Regions from separate parts of the Streptomyces sp. NPDC017979 genome, predicted to be linked through region 3. Evidence: riboswitches for the same ligand, from Rfam matches in the RefSeq annotation. Region 3 holds a riboswitch; each other region holds the start of a gene.
What was found. A riboswitch is a leader RNA that binds a small molecule or an ion and turns the genes downstream of it on or off. The one in region 3 is predicted to bind thiamine pyrophosphate.
Positions count from the first base shown of each region.

Region 1: another riboswitch for thiamine pyrophosphate. It lies ahead of ACH4E8_RS00410 (thiamine ABC transporter substrate binding subunit); the one in region 3 lies ahead of thiC (phosphomethylpyrimidine synthase ThiC).
Region 2: another riboswitch for thiamine pyrophosphate. It lies ahead of thiO (glycine oxidase ThiO); the one in region 3 lies ahead of thiC (phosphomethylpyrimidine synthase ThiC).

Region 1 is NZ_JBIRGU010000001.1:96,799-103,683, reverse strand. Features, by position in the region: gene pyrH (UMP kinase) at 1-171, shown strand, start outside; gene frr (ribosome recycling factor) at 332-889, shown strand; gene ACH4E8_RS00420 (phosphatidate cytidylyltransferase) at 889-2,223, shown strand; gene rlmN (23S rRNA (adenine(2503)-C(2))-methyltransferase RlmN) at 2,303-3,409, shown strand; TPP riboswitch at 3,565-3,675, shown strand; gene ACH4E8_RS00410 (thiamine ABC transporter substrate binding subunit) at 3,756-4,859, shown strand; gene ACH4E8_RS00405 (ABC transporter permease) at 4,925-6,577, shown strand; gene ACH4E8_RS00400 (ABC transporter ATP-binding protein) at 6,577-6,885, shown strand, end outside.
Region 2 is NZ_JBIRGU010000003.1:724,435-731,319, forward strand. Features, by position in the region: gene ACH4E8_RS12720 (thiazole synthase) at 190-984, opposite strand; gene thiS (sulfur carrier protein ThiS) at 990-1,205, opposite strand; gene thiO (glycine oxidase ThiO) at 1,202-2,464, opposite strand; TPP riboswitch at 2,462-2,574, opposite strand; gene ACH4E8_RS12735 (hypothetical protein) at 2,686-3,024, shown strand; gene ACH4E8_RS12740 (NAD(P)/FAD-dependent oxidoreductase) at 3,133-4,398, shown strand; gene ACH4E8_RS12745 (Rv2175c family DNA-binding protein) at 4,522-4,887, shown strand; gene thiE (thiamine phosphate synthase) at 5,154-5,852, shown strand; gene metF (methylenetetrahydrofolate reductase [NAD(P)H]) at 5,880-6,797, shown strand; gene ACH4E8_RS12760 (hypothetical protein) at 6,837-6,885, shown strand, end outside.
Region 3 is NZ_JBIRGU010000009.1:238,999-245,883, reverse strand. Features, by position in the region: gene ACH4E8_RS23455 (IclR family transcriptional regulator) at 1-452, shown strand, start outside; gene ACH4E8_RS23450 (SsgA family sporulation/cell division regulator) at 601-1,038, shown strand; gene ACH4E8_RS23445 (YibE/F family protein) at 1,112-2,497, opposite strand; TPP riboswitch at 2,569-2,741, shown strand; gene thiC (phosphomethylpyrimidine synthase ThiC) at 2,736-4,529, shown strand; gene ACH4E8_RS23435 (hypothetical protein) at 4,895-5,713, opposite strand; gene ACH4E8_RS23430 (metallophosphoesterase) at 5,861-6,885, opposite strand, start outside.

The DNA.
Region 1 (6,885 bases), on a different contig from region 3:
GAGGTCATCACCAAGGACCTCAAGGTCGCCGACGCCACGGCCATCACCCTCTGCCGTGACAACGCCCTGCCGATCCTCGTCTTCGAGCTGTTGGCCGAGGGCAATATCGCGCGGGCCGTACGGGGTGAGAAGATCGGCACGCTCGTGAGCGACAAGGGCACCCGGTCCTGAACCGGGGGGCGTCCCGGGCGTCCGGGGAACGGATGCCCGAGGATGTCCTGGGATAGACAGAGCCCTGCCGGTCGGACACCGTGCAGGGAAGACGCGACACAGGTTCCGCCCGACCGGGCAGTTGTCAGCCGGGCCTACTCAAGACACGCAGGAGCAAGTGGTGATCGAAGAGACCCTCCTCGAGGCAGAGGAGAAAATGGAGAAGGCCGTCCTGGTCGCCAAGGATGACTTCGCCGCGATCCGCACCGGGCGTGCGCACCCGGCGATGTTCAACAAGATCGTGGCCGACTACTACGGTGCGCTGACCCCGATCAACCAGCTCGCCTCGTTCTCGGTGCCCGAGCCGCGGATGGCCGTGGTCACGCCGTTCGACAAGTCCGCGCTGCGCAACATCGAGCAGGCGATCCGCGACTCCGACCTCGGGGTCAACCCGAGCAACGACGGCAACATCATCCGTGTGGTGTTCCCGGAGTTGACCGAGGAGCGCCGCCGCGAGTACATCAAGGTCGCCAAGGGCAAGGCCGAGGACGCCAAGATCTCGATCCGCGCCGTGCGCCGCAAGGCCAAGGAGACCATCGACAAGTTCGTCAAGGACGGCGAGGTCGGCGAGGACGAGGGCCGTCGCGCCGAGAAGGAGCTCGACGACACCACCGCCAAGTACGTGGCGCAGGTCGACGAGCTGCTCAAGCACAAGGAAGCCGAGCTGCTCGAAGTCTGATGAACGACGCTTCCTGGGGGGCCCCGCAGAGGGCCGACTACACCGGAGGGTGGCGTCCGCACGACCAGGGTCCTGCCTCGGCGGGTCCCGCCTTCGATGGGCATGAGGCACAGCAGACTCGGCCCATGCCCATCGTGCCGGACTTCCCCGACGCAGGTAGAAACGCCAACGGCAACGGTCCCGGCGACCGCGACCACAGGGACGACGGCGAGCGGGAGTCGCCCCGGCTGAACGGTCCGCTGTTCCGTGACGAGGTCCCGCGGGAGCCGGCGCCGGGTGCCGGTGCGCAGCCGCCGGCACCCGAGTCGTCGCACAGACGCCGTATGGGCGGCCCGTCCGGTCAGAAGGACCGGGGCGGGCGCTCCGGGCACGAGCGACGTGCGGGTGCGGGCGGGGGTTCGTCAGCTCCCGGTACGGGGCCGACGGAGCCGGTCGCGTCCGCGGCGCAGCCGCCGCAGCAGCCCGGTCAGCCGGCAGCCCGGCACGGAGCCCGGCGCACGGGGGAGAGCGGTGTGAAGAAGCGTGCCGGCCGTGACCTGCGGGCGGCCATAGGGGTCGGCGTCGGCCTCGGTGCGGTGATCATCGCGTCGCTCTTCTTCGTCAAGGCGGTGTTCGTCGGCGTCGTCGTGGTCGCCGTCGTGGTCGGCCTGTGGGAGCTCACCTCCCGGCTGGCGGAGCGCAAGGAGATCAAGGCGCCGCTGGTGCCGCTCGCCGTCGGCGGCGCGGCGATGGTGGTCGCCGGGTACGTGCGCGGCGCGGAGGGCGCCTGGGTCGCCACGGCGCTCACGGCCCTCGCCGTGCTGGTGTGGCGGATGACGGAGCCGCCCGAGGGGTACCTGAAGGACGTCACGGCGGGGATCTTCGCCGTGTTCTACGTGCCGTTCCTGGCGACCTTCGTCGCCATGATGCTCACGGCCGACGACGGTGCCTGGCGGGTGTTCGCGTTCCTCCTCCTCACGGTGGTCAGCGACACCGGCGCGTACGCGGTCGGCTGGCGCTTCGGCAAGCGCAAGCTCGCTCCGCGGATCAGTCCCGGGAAGACCCGCGAGGGGCTGTTGGGCGCGGTGGGCTTCGCCATGGTGGCGGGCGCGCTGTGCATGCAGTTCATGATCGACGACGGCACCTGGTGGCAGGGTCTGCTGCTGGGCCTCGCGGTGGCGGTCAGCGCGACGCTGGGAGACCTCGGCGAGTCGATGATCAAGCGAGACCTCGGCATCAAGGACATGGGCACGCTGCTGCCGGGACACGGCGGCATCATGGACCGGTTGGACTCGTTGCTGCCGACGGCGCCCGTGGTCTGGTTGTTGTTCGTGGTGTTCGTAGGAAGCGGCTGACCTGCGGCTTCACGGTGAAGGGCTTGTTATCCACAGGATGGCGAGCCCTTCGTCGTATCTCTGCGACACTGGATGGACCATGCCCAAGCCCGGAGAACTCACATTCATCGCGCCTCGCGGAGCCAAGAAGCCCCCGAGGCACCTCGCCGACCTCTCGCCCGCCGAGCGGAAGGACGCCGTCGCCGCGATCGGCGAGAAGCCCTTCCGCGCCAAGCAGCTCTCGCAGCACTACTTCGCCCGGTACGCGCACGACCCGGCGCAGTGGACGGACATCCCGGCCGCCGCGCGGGAGAAGCTGGCCGCGGAGCTGCTGCCCGATCTGATGTCGGTGGTGCGGCACATCTCCTGCGACGAGGACACCACCCGCAAGACCCTGTGGCGGCTGCACGACGGGACGCTCGTCGAGTCCGTGCTGATGCGCTATCCCGACCGGGTGACGATGTGCATCTCCTCCCAGGCCGGCTGCGGGATGAACTGCCCGTTCTGCGCCACCGGGCAGGCCGGCCTCGACCGCAACCTGTCGACCGCGGAGATCGTGCACCAGATCGTGGACGGGATGCGGGCCCTGCGCGACGGCGAGGTCCCCGGCGGCCCCGCCCGGCTGTCGAACATCGTCTTCATGGGCATGGGCGAGCCGCTGGCGAACTACAAGCGGGTGGTCGGCGCGATCCGTCGGCTCACCGACCCCGAGCCCGACGGCCTCGGACTGTCCCAGCGCGGGATCACGGTCTCCACCGTCGGCCTGGTGCCGGCGATGCTCCGCTTCGCGGACGAGGGCTTCAAGTGCCGGCTCGCGTTGTCGCTGCACGCCCCGGACGACGAGCTGCGTGACACGCTCGTCCCGGTGAACACCCGCTGGAAGGTCCGCGAGGTCCTGGACGCCGCGTGGGAGTACGCGGAGAAGTCGGGCCGCCGCGTCTCCATCGAGTACGCGCTGATCCGTGACATCAACGACCAAGCGTGGCGCGGTGACCTGCTGGGACGGCTCCTGAAGGGCCGACGCGTCCATGTGAACCTGATTCCGCTGAACCCCACTCCGGGGTCGAAGTGGACGGCGTCGAGGCCGGAGGACGAGAAGGCGTTCGTGGCGGCGATCGCGGCGCACGGCGTTCCGGTCACGGTGCGGGACACCCGGGGTCAGGAGATCGACGGCGCGTGCGGACAGCTCGCGGCGTCCGAGCGCTGACGGCAGCTCCCTCAGTAGGTCCCTCAGCAGGGCGGGCCACGAGGCCGAGTTCGGATGTCGGGCCGCGGGCGCAGGACTCGGGGCGAGGGTGCGCACGGCCACCCACCCCTGCTGCCGTCCGCGGGTGACCTTGTAAGCTGACCCGTACATCTACATAAATCCGACAGGGGAGCGCCACAGCGCTGAGAGTGCGGTACCCATCAGACCGCAGACCCTCTGAACCTCGCCCAGGTCATTCTGGGTAGGAAGTTCGGTCACCACTCAAGCTGTTGCGCCCTGCCCGGGTCCACGACGGGACCGGGCCGGGCCGCGTCTCTTCCTGGCCACCCCCAGGAGGAATCCATCCGTGAGCAGTATCAGGAAGAAGACGGCCGCCGCGCTGGCCGCGGCGCTCGGCGTGAGCGTGCTCGCCGCCTGCGGCGGCGAGTCCTCCGGTGACTCCGGTGCCAAGGGCGGCGACGGCAAGGGCTCGAAGACGGTCACGCTGGTGAGCCACGATTCCTTCGCCGCCTCCGAGGCCGTGCTCAAGGAGTTCACCCGGCAGACCGGCTACACCGTCAAGGTCCTCAAGAGCGGGGACACCGCGGTCGCGCTCAACAAGGAGATCCTGACGAAGGGCTCTCCGCAGGGCGACGTGTTCTTCGGCGTCGACAACACCCTGCTGTCCCGGGCGCTCGACAACGGCGTCTTCACCCCGCACGAGGCCAAGGGCCTCGACCAGGTGCCGGCCACCGTGCAGCTCGACAAGGACAAGCACCGGGTCACCCCGATCGACACCGGCGACGTCTGCGTCAACTACGACAAGAAGTACTTCGCGGACAAGAAGCTCGCGCCGCCGCAGACCTTCGAGGACCTGGCCAAGCCCGAGTACAAGGACCTGCTGGTCGTGGAGAACGCGGCCACGTCCTCCCCGGGCCTGAGCTTCGTCCTCGGCACCGTCGCGCACTTCGGCGAGGACGGTTGGCAGGACTACTGGAAGCAGCTCAAGGGCAACGGCGTCAAGGTCGTCGACGGCTGGGAGCAGGCTTACAACGAGGAGTTCTCCGGGTCCGCCGGCGGAAAGAAGGCCAAGGCGGACCGGCCGCTGGTGGTTTCGTACGCCTCCAGCCCGCCGGTCGAGGTGCTGTTCGCCGAGCCGCAGCCGACCGAGGCGCCCACCGGCGTCGCCACCGGAACCTGCTTCCGACAGGTCGAGTTCGCGGGCCTGCTGAAGGGCGCGAAGAACGAGGCCGGCGGAAAGGCCCTGCTGGACTTCATGGTCTCCAAGACCTTCCAGGAGGACATGCCGCTGAACATGTTCGTCAACCCGGTGGTCAGCGGGGCGAAGCTGCCCGAGCTGTTCACCCGGCACGGCGCGGTGGTCGAGAAGCCGGCGACGCTGGCGCCCGACACCATTTCCAAGAACCGTGAGCAGTGGGTTCAGACGTGGTCCTCGCTCGTGGTGAAGTAGCCCGGCCCGCGGCGGGCCGCCGCGGCCGGGCGCCCCGCACGGGGAACGCGACGCGGCTCGCCCTGATGGCGCTGCCCGTCGCGTTCTTCGGCGTCTTCTTCGCGTACCCCGTGGCCGCGATCGTCGGCCGCGGGCTGCGGGACGGCGGTCGTTGGCAGTTCGGGCGCATCGGTGAGGTGCTGAGCCGCCCGGACGTCCTCGACGTGCTGTGGTTCACCACCTGGCAGGCGCTCGCGTCGACCGCGCTCACCCTGCTCGTCGCGCTGCCGGGAGCGTACGTCACGGCCCGCTACGACTTCCCGGGCAAGCGGCTGCTGCGGGCCGTGGTGACCGTGCCGTTCGTGCTGCCGACCGTCGTCGTCGGCACCGCCTTCCTCGCGCTGCTGGGCCGCGGCGGACTGCTCGACGAGACGTTCGGGATCCGGCTCGACACCACGGTGTGGGCGATCCTCCTCGCGCACGTCTTCTTCAACTACGCCGTGGTGGTGCGGACCGTGGGCGGCCTGTGGGCACAGCTCGACCCGCGTCAGGAGGAGGCGGCGCGGGTGCTGGGCGCCGGCCGCTTCGCCGCCTGGCGCACGGTCACGCTCCCGGCGCTCGCGCCGTCCCTGGCCGCCGCGGCGCTGATGGTCTTCCTCTTCACCTTCACCTCCTTCGGCGTGGTCCAGATCCTGGGCGGCCCCGGCTTCGCCACCTTGGAGGTGGAGATCTACCGGCAGACCGCGCAACTGTTGGACCTGCGCACGGCCGCCGTCCTGACCCTGGTGCAGTTCGCCGCCGTCGGCGCGGTATTGGGCGTGCACGCGTGGACGGTGCGGCGCCGGGAGGGCGCGCTGACGCTGGTGGACCCCACGTCCACCGCCCGCCGGCCGCACGGGGTGCGGCAGTGGGCGCTGCTCGGCGGGGTGCTGACCACGGTCGCCCTGCTGGTGCTGGTGCCGCTGGGGGTGCTGGTGGAACGGTCGCTGTCCACCCCCGACGGATACGGCTTCGACTACTACCGGGCGCTCGGCTCGCTGGACGCGAGCGGGGGCGCGTTCCTCGTACCACCGGTGCACGCCGTGGGGAACTCGCTGAAGTACGCGCTGGCCGCGACGGCGATCGCGGTCGTCGTGGGCGGGCTCGCGGCGGCGGCGCTGGCCCGTCGGCCCGGGCCGGAGGGCCGGGAGCGCGGGGCGGGGCGGCTGGTGCGCGGCTTCGACGCGCTGTTGATGTTGCCGCTCGGGGTCTCGGCGGTGACGGTGGGCTTCGGCTTCCTGATCACGCTCGACGAGCCGCCGTTGGACCTGCGGGCCTCGTGGATCCTGGTGCCGTTGGCGCAGGCGCTGGTCGGCGTGCCGTTCGTGGTGCGCACCATGCTGCCGGTGCTGCGCGCGGTCGACGGGCGGCTGCGGGAGGCGGCGGCGGTCCTCGGGGCCTCGCCGCTGCGGGTGTGGCGGGAGGTGGACCTGCCGTTGGTGCGGCGTGCCCTGCTGATCGCCGCGGGCTTCGCGTTCGCCGTGTCGCTCGGGGAGTTCGGCGCGACCGTCTTCATCGCCAGACCCGACAACCCGACGCTGCCGGTCGCCGTCGCCCGGCTGCTGGGACGGCCCGGCGAACTCAACTACGGGCAGGCGATGGCCCTGAGCACGATCCTGATGGTGGTGTGCGCGGGCGCGCTGCTGTTGTTGGAGCGGATCCGCCTGCGCACGACCAACGGCTCGACCGGGGAGTTCTGATGCTGGTACTCGACGACGTGACCGTACGCTTCGGGGTGCGGGCGGCGCTCGACGGGGTGGACCTGACGGTCGCCGACCGCGAGGTCGTCTGCGTCCTCGGGCCCAGCGGCAGCGGCAAGTCCACCTTGTTGCGGGTGGTCGCCGGGTTGCAGCGGGCGGATCGGGGGCGGGTGCTGCTCGCCGGCGCCGACCAGACGGACGTGCCGGTGCACCGGCGCGGCGTGGGCCTGATGTTCCAGGACCACCAACTCTTCCCCCAGCACGACGCGGGCGGCAACGTCTCCTTCGGGCTGCGGATGCGTGGTGAC
Region 2 (6,885 bases), on a different contig from region 3:
AATCGGCGAGGGCATGTGGGGCACTGGGTCCCGCCAGGCCCTCTGGTGGGCTGAGGTGGGGGTGCCCCCGTGCTCGCAGGGCACAGGGGCGGGAGGAACTGTGGGACAAGCCCCACCGGCCCGCGGGGAAACCGCGGCCACGTCCAGCCCAACGGCCCCGGCCGTGGGCGGACCAAGGGCCGGGCGTCGTCAGAACGCAGGGCGTTCCGGGTCTAGCGCGGCCAGGCCGTCGGCTGGCGACGACGCCTCGGCGAAGTGGCGGCGGGGGATGCGGCCGGCCCGGTACGCCAGCCGGCCCGCCTCCACTCCGTACCGCATCGCCTCCGCCATCCGCGCCGGCTCCTGCGCCCGGGTGACCGCGGAGGCGAGCATCACCGCGTCGCACCCCAGCTCCATCGCGAGCGCGGCGTCCGACGCGGTGCCCGCCCCGGCGTCCAGCACCACCGGCACGCCAGCCTGCTCGACGATCAGCCGGAAGTTGTGCGGATTGCGGATGCCGAGGCCGGAGCCGATGGGGGAGCCCAGCGGCATGACCGCGGCACAGCCGACGTCCTCCAGCCGGCGCGCGAGCACGGGGTCGTCGTTGGTGTACGGCAGGACCGTGAAACCGTCGTCGACCAGGGTCTCCGCGGCGTCCAGCAGCTCGACCGGGTCGGGCAGCAGGGTCCGCTCGTCGGCGACGACCTCCAGCTTGACCCAGTCGGTGCCCAGGGCCTCGCGGGCCAGGCGGGCGGTCAGCACCGCCTCGCCTGCGGTGAAGCAGCCGGCGGTGTTGGGCAGGACCCGGATGCCCAGGCGGGTCAGCACGGAGAGCACGGAGCCCTGCACGGTGGGGTCGACGCGGCGCATCGCGACGGTGGTGAGCTGGGTGCCGCTGGCGACGAGGGAGCGTTCGAGGACGTCGAGGCTGGGCGCCCCGCCCGTCCCCATGATCAGTCGGGACGTGAAGGTGGTGTCGCCGATGGTCAGCAGGTCGTCGGCCACGTCGCTCACCCTCCCTGCACGGCGGTGAGGACTTCGACGCGGTCGCCGTCGCCCAGGAGCGTGCCGGGCCAGGCGCTGCGCGGGACGACGGTCTCGTTGACGGCGGCGGCGACGCCGGCGGGGGCCGCGGTCAGCTCGGCGACGAGGGCGGCGAGCGTGGTGGGCGTGGCGAGTTCACGCCGTTCGCCGTTGACGGAGACAACCAGGGGAAAACTGTTCATACGGGCTGCTCCTGAGGGACGGGGGTGAAGCGAGCGGGGGTGAAGGGATGGGCTTCTTCGGGCAGGGCGCCGTCGGTCAGGGCCGCGGCGAGCACGTCGCCGGTCAGCGGGGTCAGGAGGACGCCGTTGCGGTAGTGGCCGGTGGCCAGCAGCAGGCCCGGCAGCTCGGTCGGGCCGAGCAGCGGTGCGTTGTCGGGCGAGCCGGGCCGCAGTCCGGCGCGGGTCTCCGTGAGCGGGAGTTCCGTGATGCCGGGGACGAGTTCATGGGCGTCCCGCAGCAGTTCGTAGACCCCGCCGGCGGTGACGGTGGTGTCCCAGCCCAGCTCCTCGCTGGTCGCGCCGATGACGAGCTCCCCGCTCTCGCGGGGCACCAGATAGACGTGGCTGCCGCGGACGACGGCGCGCACGGTCCGGGACAGGAAGGGGGCGTAGGGCGCGGGCACCCGGAGGCGGATGACCTGCCCCTTCACCGGCCGCACCGGTGGGCGTACGGAAGGAGGCAGCCCGTCGAGCCGGCCACTGAGGCTGCCCGCGGCGAGCACGGTCTGGCCGGCGGCCAGCCGGGTGCCGTCCGCGAGGGCGACGCCCACGGCCCGGTCGCGGTCCACCAGCAGCCGGGCCGCCCGGTCCCGGTGGAAGGTGACGCCGGCCCGTTGGCAGGCGGTGAGCAGCGCGGACGCGAGCCGCCGAGGATCGACCTGGTGGTCCCCGTCGACCCGTAGCCCGCCGCGTACGCCCGGCGCCAGCATCGGTTCCAGCCGGCGGCACTCACGGCCGGTGAGCCATTCGGACTCCAGCCCGGAGCGCTGCTGGAGTGCGTGCAGCTCCCGCAGATGGGCGCGGTCGTCGGCGTCGAGCGCGACGGCGAGCGTGCCGCAGGCGCGGTATCCGATGTCCGATCCGCTGGCTTCTTCGAGTTCGGCGGCGAAGTCCGGGTAGCGGCGGGCCGACTCCAGGTTGAGGGCGAGCAACGCCTGTTCCCCGTAGTGGAGTTCGGTGACCGCGGCGAGCATGCCGGCCGCGACCTGCGCGGCGCCGCCGCCGGGCGCCGGGTCCAGCACGGTGACGCGCAGGCCGCGCTGGGCGGTGCGCCAGGCCGTGACGAGCCCGATGATGCCGCCGCCGATGACGAGGACGTCGGCGGGGCGCGTGGTCGGTGCGGGCAGCGGTGCCGGCGGTGTCGTGGGTGACGGTGCGGGCGGTGGCCCCGTCGTCCGCGGTGGTTCGGGGCTCCCCGATGGCCAAAGAGCGTGCGGCATGGGTCTTCAGCTCCTCCCTTCGCCGGCATGACCCGGATCAGGTTCGTACGGTCGGAGGCCGCCCAGCCTCCCTCTCAGCCCGGTGCGTCCGGGCTCCCGCGGGTGCTTTACGGTGGCCACCCTAACCCCAGCCCGTGACGTGCCGTAAGGGCGGTCGGGGCCGGTGGGACACCGTGCTCCGGGCGCGTCCGGGGCGCATGAGCGCGAAAGGACGGTTCACCGTGGCAGGCTCGCTGGACGGACTCGTGCTGTCGCCCGTCGCCGATCAGGCGCCGGGTCAGGTCGGGGTGCGCACCCGCTTTGCGTACCACGAGCAGGACGGCCGGGTCTGGGCCCATTACGAGGGCGGGGACGTGGTCCGCGGCCATCTGGTCGGCACCCGCGAAGGCGACCGGCTGGACTTCCGCTACGTCCAGTTGCGCACCGACGGCAGCACCTCGGCGGGGCACTGCGTCTCGACCGTGGTGGAGCTGCCCGACGGGCGCATCCGGCTGGAGGAGAGCTGGGAGTGGGAGTCGCAGGAGGGCAACGGGACGAGCGTCGTGGAGCAGGTGCCGTAGGGGTTGCGAGCCCGGGCGCGGGCGTCGGGTGCGCGCCAGGCGCGGGCGCCGGGCCGGTGTGCGACACCCCACTGTTCTGACGGTTCGTCAGGTGCGTAAGGTTGACGGGTGAGCGAGCAGCAGACACAGCAGCAGGCGCGAGGCGTGGTCATCGTCGGTGCGGGCATGGCGGGTGTGCAGACCGCCGTCGCCCTGCGGGAGGGCGGCTTCGTCGGCCCCGTCACCCTGATCGGCGCCGAACCCCACCAGCCCTACGACCGCCCCCCGCTCTCCAAGGCCGTCCTGCTCGGCAAGGCCGAGGACTCCGCCTTCGACGTCGACTTCGAGGCGCTCGCCGTCGAGCTCCGGCTCGGCTGCGAGGTGACCGGGCTGCGCCACTCCGCACGCGAGCTGGACACCGAAGCCGGGCCCGTCCCGTACGACGTCCTGGTCATCGCCAGCGGCGCCGAACCCGTCACCCTGCCCGGGACGGCCGCCGTCCCCGGCGTCCACCTGCTGCGCACGCTCGACGACGCCGAGCGGCTCAAGCCCGTCCTCAGCCGGCAGCACGACATCGTCGTGGTGGGCGCCGGCTGGATCGGCGCCGAGTTCGCCACCGCGGCCCGGGAGGCCGGCTGCGCCGTCACCGTCGTCGAGGCCGCCGACCGGCCCCTCGCCGAAGCGCTGCCCGCCGAGGTCACCGCCCCCATGGCGCAGTGGTACGCCGAAGCCGGCGTCGACCTGGTCACCGGCGCGCGCGTGGCCGGGGTCGAGCCCGGGAGCGTCGTCCTGGCCGACGGGCGGCGCTTCCCCGCCGACGCCGTCGTCGTCGGCATCGGCGCCCGCCCCGCCACCGGCTGGCTCGCCGGCTCCGGGATCGCCACCGACCCGGACGGTGCCGTCACCGCCGACGCGCATCTGCGGACCTCGCTGACCGGCGTGTACGCGGTGGGGGACTGCGCGTCCTTCCCCTCGGCCCGCTACGGCCGGCGCCTGCTGGTGCACCACTGGGACAACGCGCTCCAGGGGCCGCGCACCGTCGCCGTCAACGTCATCGCCGAATTGGCCGGCGCGGGCCCGGCCGGTGCCACGGCTGCGGCGGCCGAGCCGCCGGAGGTCTACGACCCCGTGCCGTACTTCTGGTCCGAGCAGTTCGGCCGGTTCGTGCAGTACGTCGGCAACCACGCGGACGCCGACGCGCTCGTGTGGCGCGGCAGCCCCGCCGACCCCGCCTGGTCGGTGCTGTGGCTGCGGGACGGCGTGCTCGTCGCCCTGCTCGCCGTCGGCCGACCGCGCGACCTGGCCCAGGGCCGACGCGTCGTCCAGGCCGGCGGACGGCTGGATCCGCGGCTCGCCGCGGACCCCTCGGTCCCCCTGAAGGCCGCGTCCAGCTAGGGCGCGCCCGCCCCGGTGCCACGCCGCTGACCAGGTGGTCCGCCCCGCGGGGCGCCCGGATGGCGGCAGTCGACCGGGGGGCTCCCGCTACCCACTGTCGGTCCCAGATGGCAGGCTTGTCCCGTGACCGAGATTGACGCAAAGATCGATGCCCTCGTCCCCGACTGGCTCACCCTGCCCGACATCGCCGAAATGTTGGACGTCGAGGTGACGCGCGTGCGCCAGTTGGTGAAGGAGGGCCAGCTGATCGCCGTGCGCCGTGGGGAGCGGCGCGTACTCCAGGTCCCTGCCGCTTTCATCAGCGGCTCGAAGGTGGTCAAGGGCCTCAGCGGCACCCTGACGCTCCTGAAGGACGACGGCTTCACGGACCAAGAGATGCTGGAGTGGCTCTTCACGCCGGATCCGAGCCTGCCGGGCACCCCGGCGCAGGCCCTCGGGGAGAACCGCGGCACGGAAGTGAAGCGCAGGGCGCAGGCGCTCGCCGTCTGACGTCCGCGGCCCGGCGGCTGCCGCGGTAGCCGCCGCCCCGTGCACCCCGCGCGCACACTTCCGAGGCGCGCGCCGGGTGTCGAAGGGGCTAGTGCTCAACTACTCAGCCATCCGCGGTGTGCGGGAGCGTCCCCGCGGCGCGCCCGCCGTACTGCGCGGACCGACGGCACGCGCTGCCGGCGGCGGCCCACGGGCCACCGGCCCGTCCCGCCGTCAGCGCCCGCGCACGCCACCCGCACACCGCCGACCCACCGGGGGAATCCGTCATGTCCACGCTCCGCGCCCGGCTGTCCGACGCCCGGCTCTACCTCTGCACGGACGCCCGCAAGCGCCAAGGCGACCTCCCCGACTTCCTCGACGCCGTCCTCAGCTCCGGAGTCGACGTCGTCCAACTCCGCGACAAGGGCATGGAGGCCGCCGAAGAACTGGCCCACCTGGAGGTCTTCGCCGACGCCTGCCGCCGCCACGGCACCCTGCTCGCGGTGAACGACCGGGCCGACGTCGCCCACGCCATCGGCTCCGACGTGCTCCACCTGGGCCAGGGCGACCTGCCCGTCCCCGCCGCCCGGGCGATCCTCGGCGAGGACGTGCTCGTCGGCCGCTCCACCCACAGCGCGGCCGAGGCGTCCGCCGCCGCCGTCCAGCCGGGCGTCGACTACTTCTGCACCGGCCCCTGCTGGCCCACCCCCACCAAGCCCGGCCGCCACGCGCCCGGGCTCGACCTGGTGCGCCACACCGCCGCGCTGGCCACCGACCGCCCCTGGTTCGCCATCGGCGGGATCGACGCCGGAAACCTGGACGAGGTACTAGACGCCGGCGCCCGCCGGGTGGTCGTCGTCCGTGCCGTCACCGAGGCCGACGACCCCGCCGAAGCCGCCTTCCGTCTCGCACAGCGGATACGGGCGCGCTGTGACGTGGGCAAACGTGATACGACCCAGTCCGGTGGGTGGACATCGGTTGGGTGACCTTGCCACCCCCGATAACCTGCGGGTATGGCCCTTGGCACACCTTCGACCAGGACGGACCGCGCACGCACGGTGCGCGAGTTGCTCGCGACCGACGGGACCACCTACTCCTTCGAGTTCTGGGCTCCCAAGACGGAGAAGGGCGAACGGAACCTCTGGAACGCCCTGCGACGGGTGGAGGCGGTGGCTCCGAGCTTCGTCTCCGTGACGTACGGCGCCGGCGGCTCCACCCGGGCGGGCACGGTGAAGGCGACCCAGCAGATCGCCGCCGACACCACCCTCACCCCCGTCGCCCATCTCACCGCGGTCAACCACTCCATCGCGGAACTGCGCAACATGATCGGCCAGTACGCCGACGCCGGGATCCGCAACATCCTGGCCGTCCGCGGCGACCCGCCCGGCGACCCCATGGGCGAGTGGGTCAAGCACCCCGAGGGGGTGACGTACGCCGCCGAACTGGTCAGCCTGATCAAGGAATCGGGCGACTTCTGCGTCGGCGTGGCCGCCTTCCCCGAGATGCACCCGCGTTCCACGGACTGGGACACCGACGTCCGGCACTTCGTCGACAAGTGCCGCGCGGGCGCCGACTACGCCATCACCCAGATGTTCTTCCAGCCGGAGGACTACCTCCGACTGCGCGACCGGGTCGACGCCGCCGGCTGCGACACCCCCATCATTCCGGAGATCATGCCGGTCACCAGCGTCAAACAGCTCGAACGTTTCGCCCAGCTCAGCAACGCCGCCTTCCCCGCGGAGCTGAAAGACAGGATCCTCTCGGTCAAGGACGATCCCGCCGCTGTACGCTCCATGGGTATCGAGTTCGCAACGGAGTTCTGCGCGGAGCTGCTCTCGGAAGGCGTACCGGGGCTGCACTTCATCACCCTCAACAACTCCACCGCGACGCTTGAGATCTACGAAAGTCTCGGACTGCACAAGCAGTCGTGATCGGCCGTACTCGTCGACGGCCGAAGGAGAGGGGCGGGGATGGGTCTTACGGTCCTCTATATCGCGTTCGGTGTCGTCGCGCTGTGGC
Region 3 (6,885 bases):
GCATCGCCGACGCACCGCACGCCCCCGCCGTCCGCGAGTGGGCCGAATTCCGTGCGACCGGCCATGCGCACGCCCTCGGGCAGTGCCTGCTCGGCCAACTCGACGACGCGGCCCTCCTCGACCACCTCGACCGCTACCCCGTGCGCCCCCTGACGCCGCACTCCGTACCGGACCGGCGCGCCCTGCTGGACCGGCTCGCGACGAGGGGTTGCGCGGACCCCGTGATCGAGCGGCAGGAGTACGCGGTCGGCACGGTCTGCGCCGCCATCCCCATCGCCACCGGCGCCGGCTCCGCCACCGGGCCCAGCTCCGACTGCGACTCCGACGTCGCCGCGGCGATGGCGATATCGCTGCCGCTCGATCAGGAGGAACGATTGCTCCCGGCGATCGAGCAACTGAGGACGGGGATAGGCCGTTTGCTGGGTTCCCTCGCCTCCTCTATCAGTATCTGAAAAATCACTCCTTGTAGTCCTCTGGTCGCATACAGCACGATTGTGGGAAGAGGCTCAGGGGTATCCTTCCTGACCCGTTTTCTGCTGACTTCATCCAGAAGGCTGCCAACCAGGCCCGATCCGGGCCTCCTTCACTGCGGGGTACACGATGCGCGACGAGTCGGTCCAGGCCGAGGTCCTGATGAACTTCCTTGTCTCCGAGGAGCTCTCGTTCCGGATCCCGGTGGAGCTCCGCTACGAGATCGAGGATCCGTACGCCGTGCGGATGACCTTCCACCTGCCCGGCGACGCCCCGGTGACCTGGGCGTTCAGCCGTGACCTGCTGCTCGACGGCATCGTCGGACCGAGCGGGGACGGCGACGTGCACATCGCCCCGATGGGCCCCGGCGAACTCGCCGACCTGGGCATCCGGCTCCAGGTCGGCGGGGACTGCGCGCTCTTCCAGGTCAGCGCCGCCCCCGTGGTCGCCTTCCTGGACCGCACCGACCGACTGGTCCCGCTCGGTCAGGAGCGGGCCTTCGGCGACTTCGACACCGACCTGGAACAGGTGCTCAGGTCCATCCTCACCGGGGAGAACGCCGGCTGACCGGCCCGCGCCGCCCCCTCGCCCGGCTGGCCGGGCCGCGCCGTCGCTCCTTCGGGCCGACCGGCCCGCGCAGCTACTTCTTGCGGCGCCGGCCCCGGCCCGAACCACGGCTCGCGGGCACCGCCGCCCCACCCGCCTGCGGACGGTCGGCGGAGACCACCAGCGCCGCGAGCGCGGTGGTCACCGGGACCGAAGCGACCAGTCCGATCGACCCCACGAGGGTCCGGACGATCTCCTCCGCCACCAACTCGCTGTTGGCGACCGTCGCCACCCCGCTCTGCGCGATGGTGAAGAGCAGCAACAACGGCAGCGCGGCACCCGCGTAGGCGAGCACCAACGTGTTCACCACGGAGGCGATGTGGTCGCGACCGATCCGGATGGCCGCGCGGTACAGCGCCCGCGGCCCCATCCCCGGATCGGCCTGCCGCAACTCCCACACGGCCGAGGTCTGGGTGACCGTCACGTCGTCGAGCACCCCGAGCGAGCCGATGATGACGCCCGCCAGCAGCAGACCGCTCATGTCGATCTCCGGATAGAGACCGTGGATCAGACCGGTGTTGTCGTCGGTGTTGCCCGACAGCACCGCCCACTCGATGAAGATCGAACCGAGCAGCCCGATCAACAGCAGCGAGATCAGCGTCCCGAGGACCGCGACCGAGGTGCGCGCCGTCAGCCCGTGACACATGTAGAGCGCGATCAGCATGATGGCGCTCGCCCCGACCACCGCGACGACCAGCGGGTTGGACCCCTCCAAGATCGCCGGCAGGATGAACAGCGTCAGTACGGCGAACGAGATCACCAGCGCAATCAGCGCCATCACCCCGCGCATCCGCCCCACCAGCACCACCGCGAGGGCGAAGATCCCGGCCACCACCGCCAGCGGAACCTTCCGGTTCACGTCGATGACGGCGTACTGAAGGTCCGGCGGCGCGTCCGGCGCGTACGCCACCACCACCTCCTGCCCCTTCTCCAACTGCCGCACCGCGTCGGGCTGGACGATCTCCGCGAAGGCGCGGCCCTTGTGCTGGCCGGAGTCGATCGTGATGGTGGCCTTCTTGCACTCGCCCTGCTGCGCGGCGATCGCCTCGCGGCCCTGGGGCGTGCTGGCGTCGCCGGTCGGCGGCACCTGGGCGGAGTTCACGGACTTGCAGTCGATCCGCTCGATCCGGGTCACCGTGGCCTGTTCGGTCTGTCGGTCGAAGCCCACGCCGGTGCGCTCGTGGCCGGGCGCCGAGCCGGGCCAGAGGATGGCGAGACCCACGACGACCGCCGTGGCGAAAGGGATCAGCACCGCGGCGATGACCCGGCGCAGATGCCGCGAGACGGGCGCGGCGGGCCCGTGCCCGTGGCTGTGTCCGTGTCCGTGGCCGTGTCCAGGGCCGTGTTGGTGGCCGTGTTCATGGCCGGGCGCGGGCTGGGGAGCAGGACCCTGCTGGGGGCCGGGCGGTGGTGAGGTCACCGACCGATCATCGCAAGAACGGCAGGGGCCCCCTGGCCAGCACGCCAGAAATGACGCTAGCGTGGTGCCACCTTTGCACACGCGGGAGCTCGGAGCACCGGGCTGAGAGGGCGCTGACCTCCGTAGACGTACTGCAGGGCCGATCGCGAAAGCGCCGGCACGCCACACGTCCCGGACACCGCTGCGTCGACCGCCGAACCTGTTACCGGGTAATGCCGGCGTAGGGAGTAGGTCTTCCATGACCGTTCAGGACGCACGCACGCCTGCCGTCGAACCCGCTGTCGACGGCGAGCGCACACCGGGCTGGCACAAGGCGTACGTCGGGGGTTCCCGCCCCGACCTGCGGGTGCCGGTCCGTCAGGTGCACCTCACCAACGGCCGGGACGTGACGCTGTACGACACCTCCGGCCCGTACACCGACCCCACCGTCGAGACCGACGTGCGCCGCGGTCTGGTCCCGCTGCGCGAGAGCTGGATCGTCGCCCGCGGCGACACCGAGGAGTACGCGGGCCGCCCCGTTCGCCCCGAGGACGACGGGATCAAGCACACCTCGCCCCGCGGCGGGCTGCGCAACCTCGACGCGGTCTTCCCCGGGCGCCCGCGCCAGCCGCGCCGCGGCCGGGACGGCCGGCCGGTGACCCAACTCGCCTACGCCCGCCGCGGCGAGATCACCCCCGAGATGGAGTTCGTCGCCCTGCGGGAGAACGTCTCCCCCGAGGTCGTGCGGGAGGAGATCGCGGCCGGCCGCGCCGTGCTGCCGGCCAACGTCAACCACCCGGAGATCGAGCCGATGATCATCGGCAAGCGGTTCCTGGTGAAGGTCAACGCCAACATCGGCAACTCCGCCGTGACCTCCTCCATCGAGGAGGAGGTGGAGAAGATGACCTGGGCCACCCGCTGGGGCGCCGACACCGTCATGGACCTGTCCACCGGCCGCAACATCCACACCACCCGGGAGTGGGTGCTGCGCAACTCCCCCGTGCCGATCGGCACCGTGCCGCTGTACCAGGCGCTGGAGAAGGTCGACGGCAAGGCCGAGGAGCTGACCTGGGAGATCTACAAGGACACCGTGATCGAGCAGGCCGAGCAGGGCGTCGACTACATGACGGTGCACGCCGGCGTACTGCTGCGGTACGTGCCGCTCACCGCCCGCCGCAAGACCGGCATCGTCTCCCGCGGCGGCTCGATCATGGCCGCCTGGTGCCTGGCGCACCACAAGGAGTCGTTCCTGTACGAGCACTTCGAGGAGCTGTGCGAGATCCTCGCCGCGTACGACGTGACGTACTCCCTCGGTGACGGGCTGCGGCCCGGCTCCATCGCGGACGCCAACGACGAGGCGCAGTTCGCCGAGCTGAAGACGCTCGGCGAGCTCAACAAGATCGCCAAGCGGATGAACGTGCAGACCATGATCGAGGGCCCCGGTCACGTGCCCATGCACAAGATCAAGGAGAACATCGACCTCCAGCAGGAGATCTGCGAGGAGGCGCCGTTCTACACCCTCGGCCCGCTCACCACGGACGTGGCGCCGGCGTACGACCACATCACCTCCGGCATCGGCGCGGCGATGATCGCCTGGTGGGGCACGGCCATGCTCTGTTACGTGACGCCCAAGGAGCACCTGGGGCTGCCCAACCGGGACGACGTGAAGACCGGAGTGATCACGTACAAGATCGCGGCGCACGCGGCGGACCTCGCCAAGGGGCACCCGGGGGCGCAGGAGTGGGACGACGCGCTCTCCGACGCGCGGTTCGAGTTCCGCTGGGAGGACCAGTTCAACCTGGCGCTCGACCCGGACACCGCACGGGAGTTCCACGACGAGACGCTGCCGGCCGAGCCGGCGAAGACGGCGCACTTCTGCTCGATGTGCGGCCCGAAGTTCTGCTCGATGAAGATCAGCCAGTCCATCTCGGAGCAGTTCGGCGGGGCGGCGTCGGCGGACGCGACGGCGGAGGAGATCACCGAGGGGATGCTCCAGAAGTCCAAGGAGTTCGCGGCGAGCGGCAACAGGGTGTACCTGCCGATGGCCGAATGACCTGCACGCCGCCGACCGGGCCGACCGGTTGACTGGGCCGACCGGTCCACCGGTCGGCCCGACGGGCGTGGGGGGGGGGGGGGGGCGGCCCCCCCCCCCCCCCCCGCCGCCCCCCCCCCCCCCCGCCCCCCCCCCCGGGGGGCGGGGGGGGGCCCACCCCCGGGGGGCCCGCGGGGGGCGGGCGGCCCCCCGGGGGGCGCACCACCACCCCCCCCCCGGCGCCCCGCCCCCGCCCCCCCACCCGCCCCGCCCCCCCCGGGGCCGCCGGGTTGACGGGGCCGCCCGCCCCCCGGGGCGCCCCGACGGGCGTGGGGTGCGGCGCGCGCCGCACCCCCGTACCGCGACGTCGCCCCGACACCGCGCGGTCACTCCGGGCGGTTCTCGGGCCCCCCGAAGTCCGGGCTGGTGAAGTCGGGGCTGGTGAAGGTGGGCCGCTGCCCCGCCGACTTGCCCTCGCTCGGACTGGAGTAGTCCGGGCTGTCGTACCCCACCTTCGGCATCCGGGTCACCGGCCGCGGCGGCGCACCGGACACCGGGTCCACGGCCGGGTCCTCCAACGCGATCCGGAGGAACGGCAGGACGCCGCGCTCCAGCACCGCGTGGAGCCAGGCGTCCTTGGCGCGCGCCACCTCGTCGGGGAGTTCGTTCGACAACTCCTCCGCCGGCAGTTGCGTAGCGCTGTTGCGCAGCGCGGTGCGCAACAGGCCGACCCCCGCGTACAGGATCGCCGCCGCGGTGAGGGCGGCGAAGAACCAGCCGGCCGACACCAGGGCCTGGGCGAACGACGGCGGCGGGTCGAGCATCTTGAGGACGTACCCGACCAGCAGGAACAGCAGCGCGGCGATGCCGGCGAGGACCGGGGCGAGCACCGCGACCACGGCCGCGAAGCCGGCGCCGCTGCCGTCGCCGGCGACGTGGATCCTGGGCCGGTCCCGGTCGCCCGCGGCGGTCGGCGAGCGGGCCTCTTCGCGGATCCTGACGTAGTGCTCGTACTCGGGCGCGGCGGAGGCGGTGATCAGCGCCGTGGCGTTCAGCGCCATCGTGCGCAGCTGTGCCGCGTTCAGGCGTTGCCCCACGGTGGCGAGATCGGGCCGCTCATGGGCGTTGCGCAGGGCGTCTTCGAGGAGGCGCTCGAACTCGGCGCGGTCCTCGTTCTGTAGGTGCGGAGCGCTGTTCATGTGCATCCCCCGATGCTCCGTAAGGCCGGAACCACCCGTACCGGACGGGCGATTGGGCGTTGGTGGAGGAGTGCCTGCGTCGGACAAGCCGATGGTAGAGCGGTTACGGCACGGAGTGACAGGGGTTGAGATAAAACGCGTACCCGGCTTGCGTCAGGCGGGTAGCGGAAGCTGGACGACCAGCAGCTTTCCGGCCATCGTCACACCGCCGTCCATGGCGATCGCCAACCCGTCCGCGTACACGTGCGGCCCCTCGACCACGGGGCGGTCCCCGTCCTCGCCGTCCTCCGTGCCGACCTCGCCGAGCAGATACGGAATGGGGCTGTGACCGTGCACGATCCGGTTGCCGCCGTACGCGGAGAGCAGCTCGCGCACCGCGAGCGGGCCCGCCTCCTCGTCCCGGAAGGCGAACCGCTTGGTCATCTTGCGGAAGAGGTCCCAGCACTCGTCGGCGTCGTTGCGGGTGAGGATCTCGTGGACGGTGTCGTTCACGTCCTCGATGGTCTCGCCGTACTCCAGGTACGCGGTGGTGTCGGAGTGCAGCAGCAGGTGGCCGTCCTCCTCGACGACGGCGTCCAGCCGGGACATCCACTGGAGGTGGACGTCCTGGAGCCGGTCCATGTCGTTCTTCTGGCCGCCGTTGAGCAGCCAGGCCGCCTGGAAGGTGGCGGTGCCGGCGCCGGAGTTGACCGGGGTGTCGGAGAACCGCTTGGCGCCGAGGAGCAGCAGTTCGTGGTTGCCCATCAGGGCCTTGCAGTAGCCGCCGGCGGCGGCGGCCTCGGCGGAGAGCCGCATCACCAGGTCGATGACGCCGATGCCGTCGGGGCCGCGGTCGGTGAAGTCGCCGAGGAACCAGAGGCGGGTGTTGCCGGCGGCCCACTTGCCGTCGGCGTCGATCAGGCCCTGGGCGGCGAGGGCGGCGACGAGTTCGTCGAGGTAGCCGTGGACGTCGCCGACGACGTACAGCGGGCCGGGGCCCTCGGCTGCGGGCGCGGCGGCGGCGGTCGCGCCGGGCTGGAGCTGGACGGTGAGGTCGTCGGGCCTGCTGCGGCTGATGACCGGGAGGTCGCGCTCGGTGGGGGTGTAGCCCTCCGGCAGCTCGTCGTCGGGCAGGGCGTTGCCGGGGTGGTCTCCCGGGTGGGAGGCGTGGGGCGGGTGCTCCGCGTACGGCTGGGGCT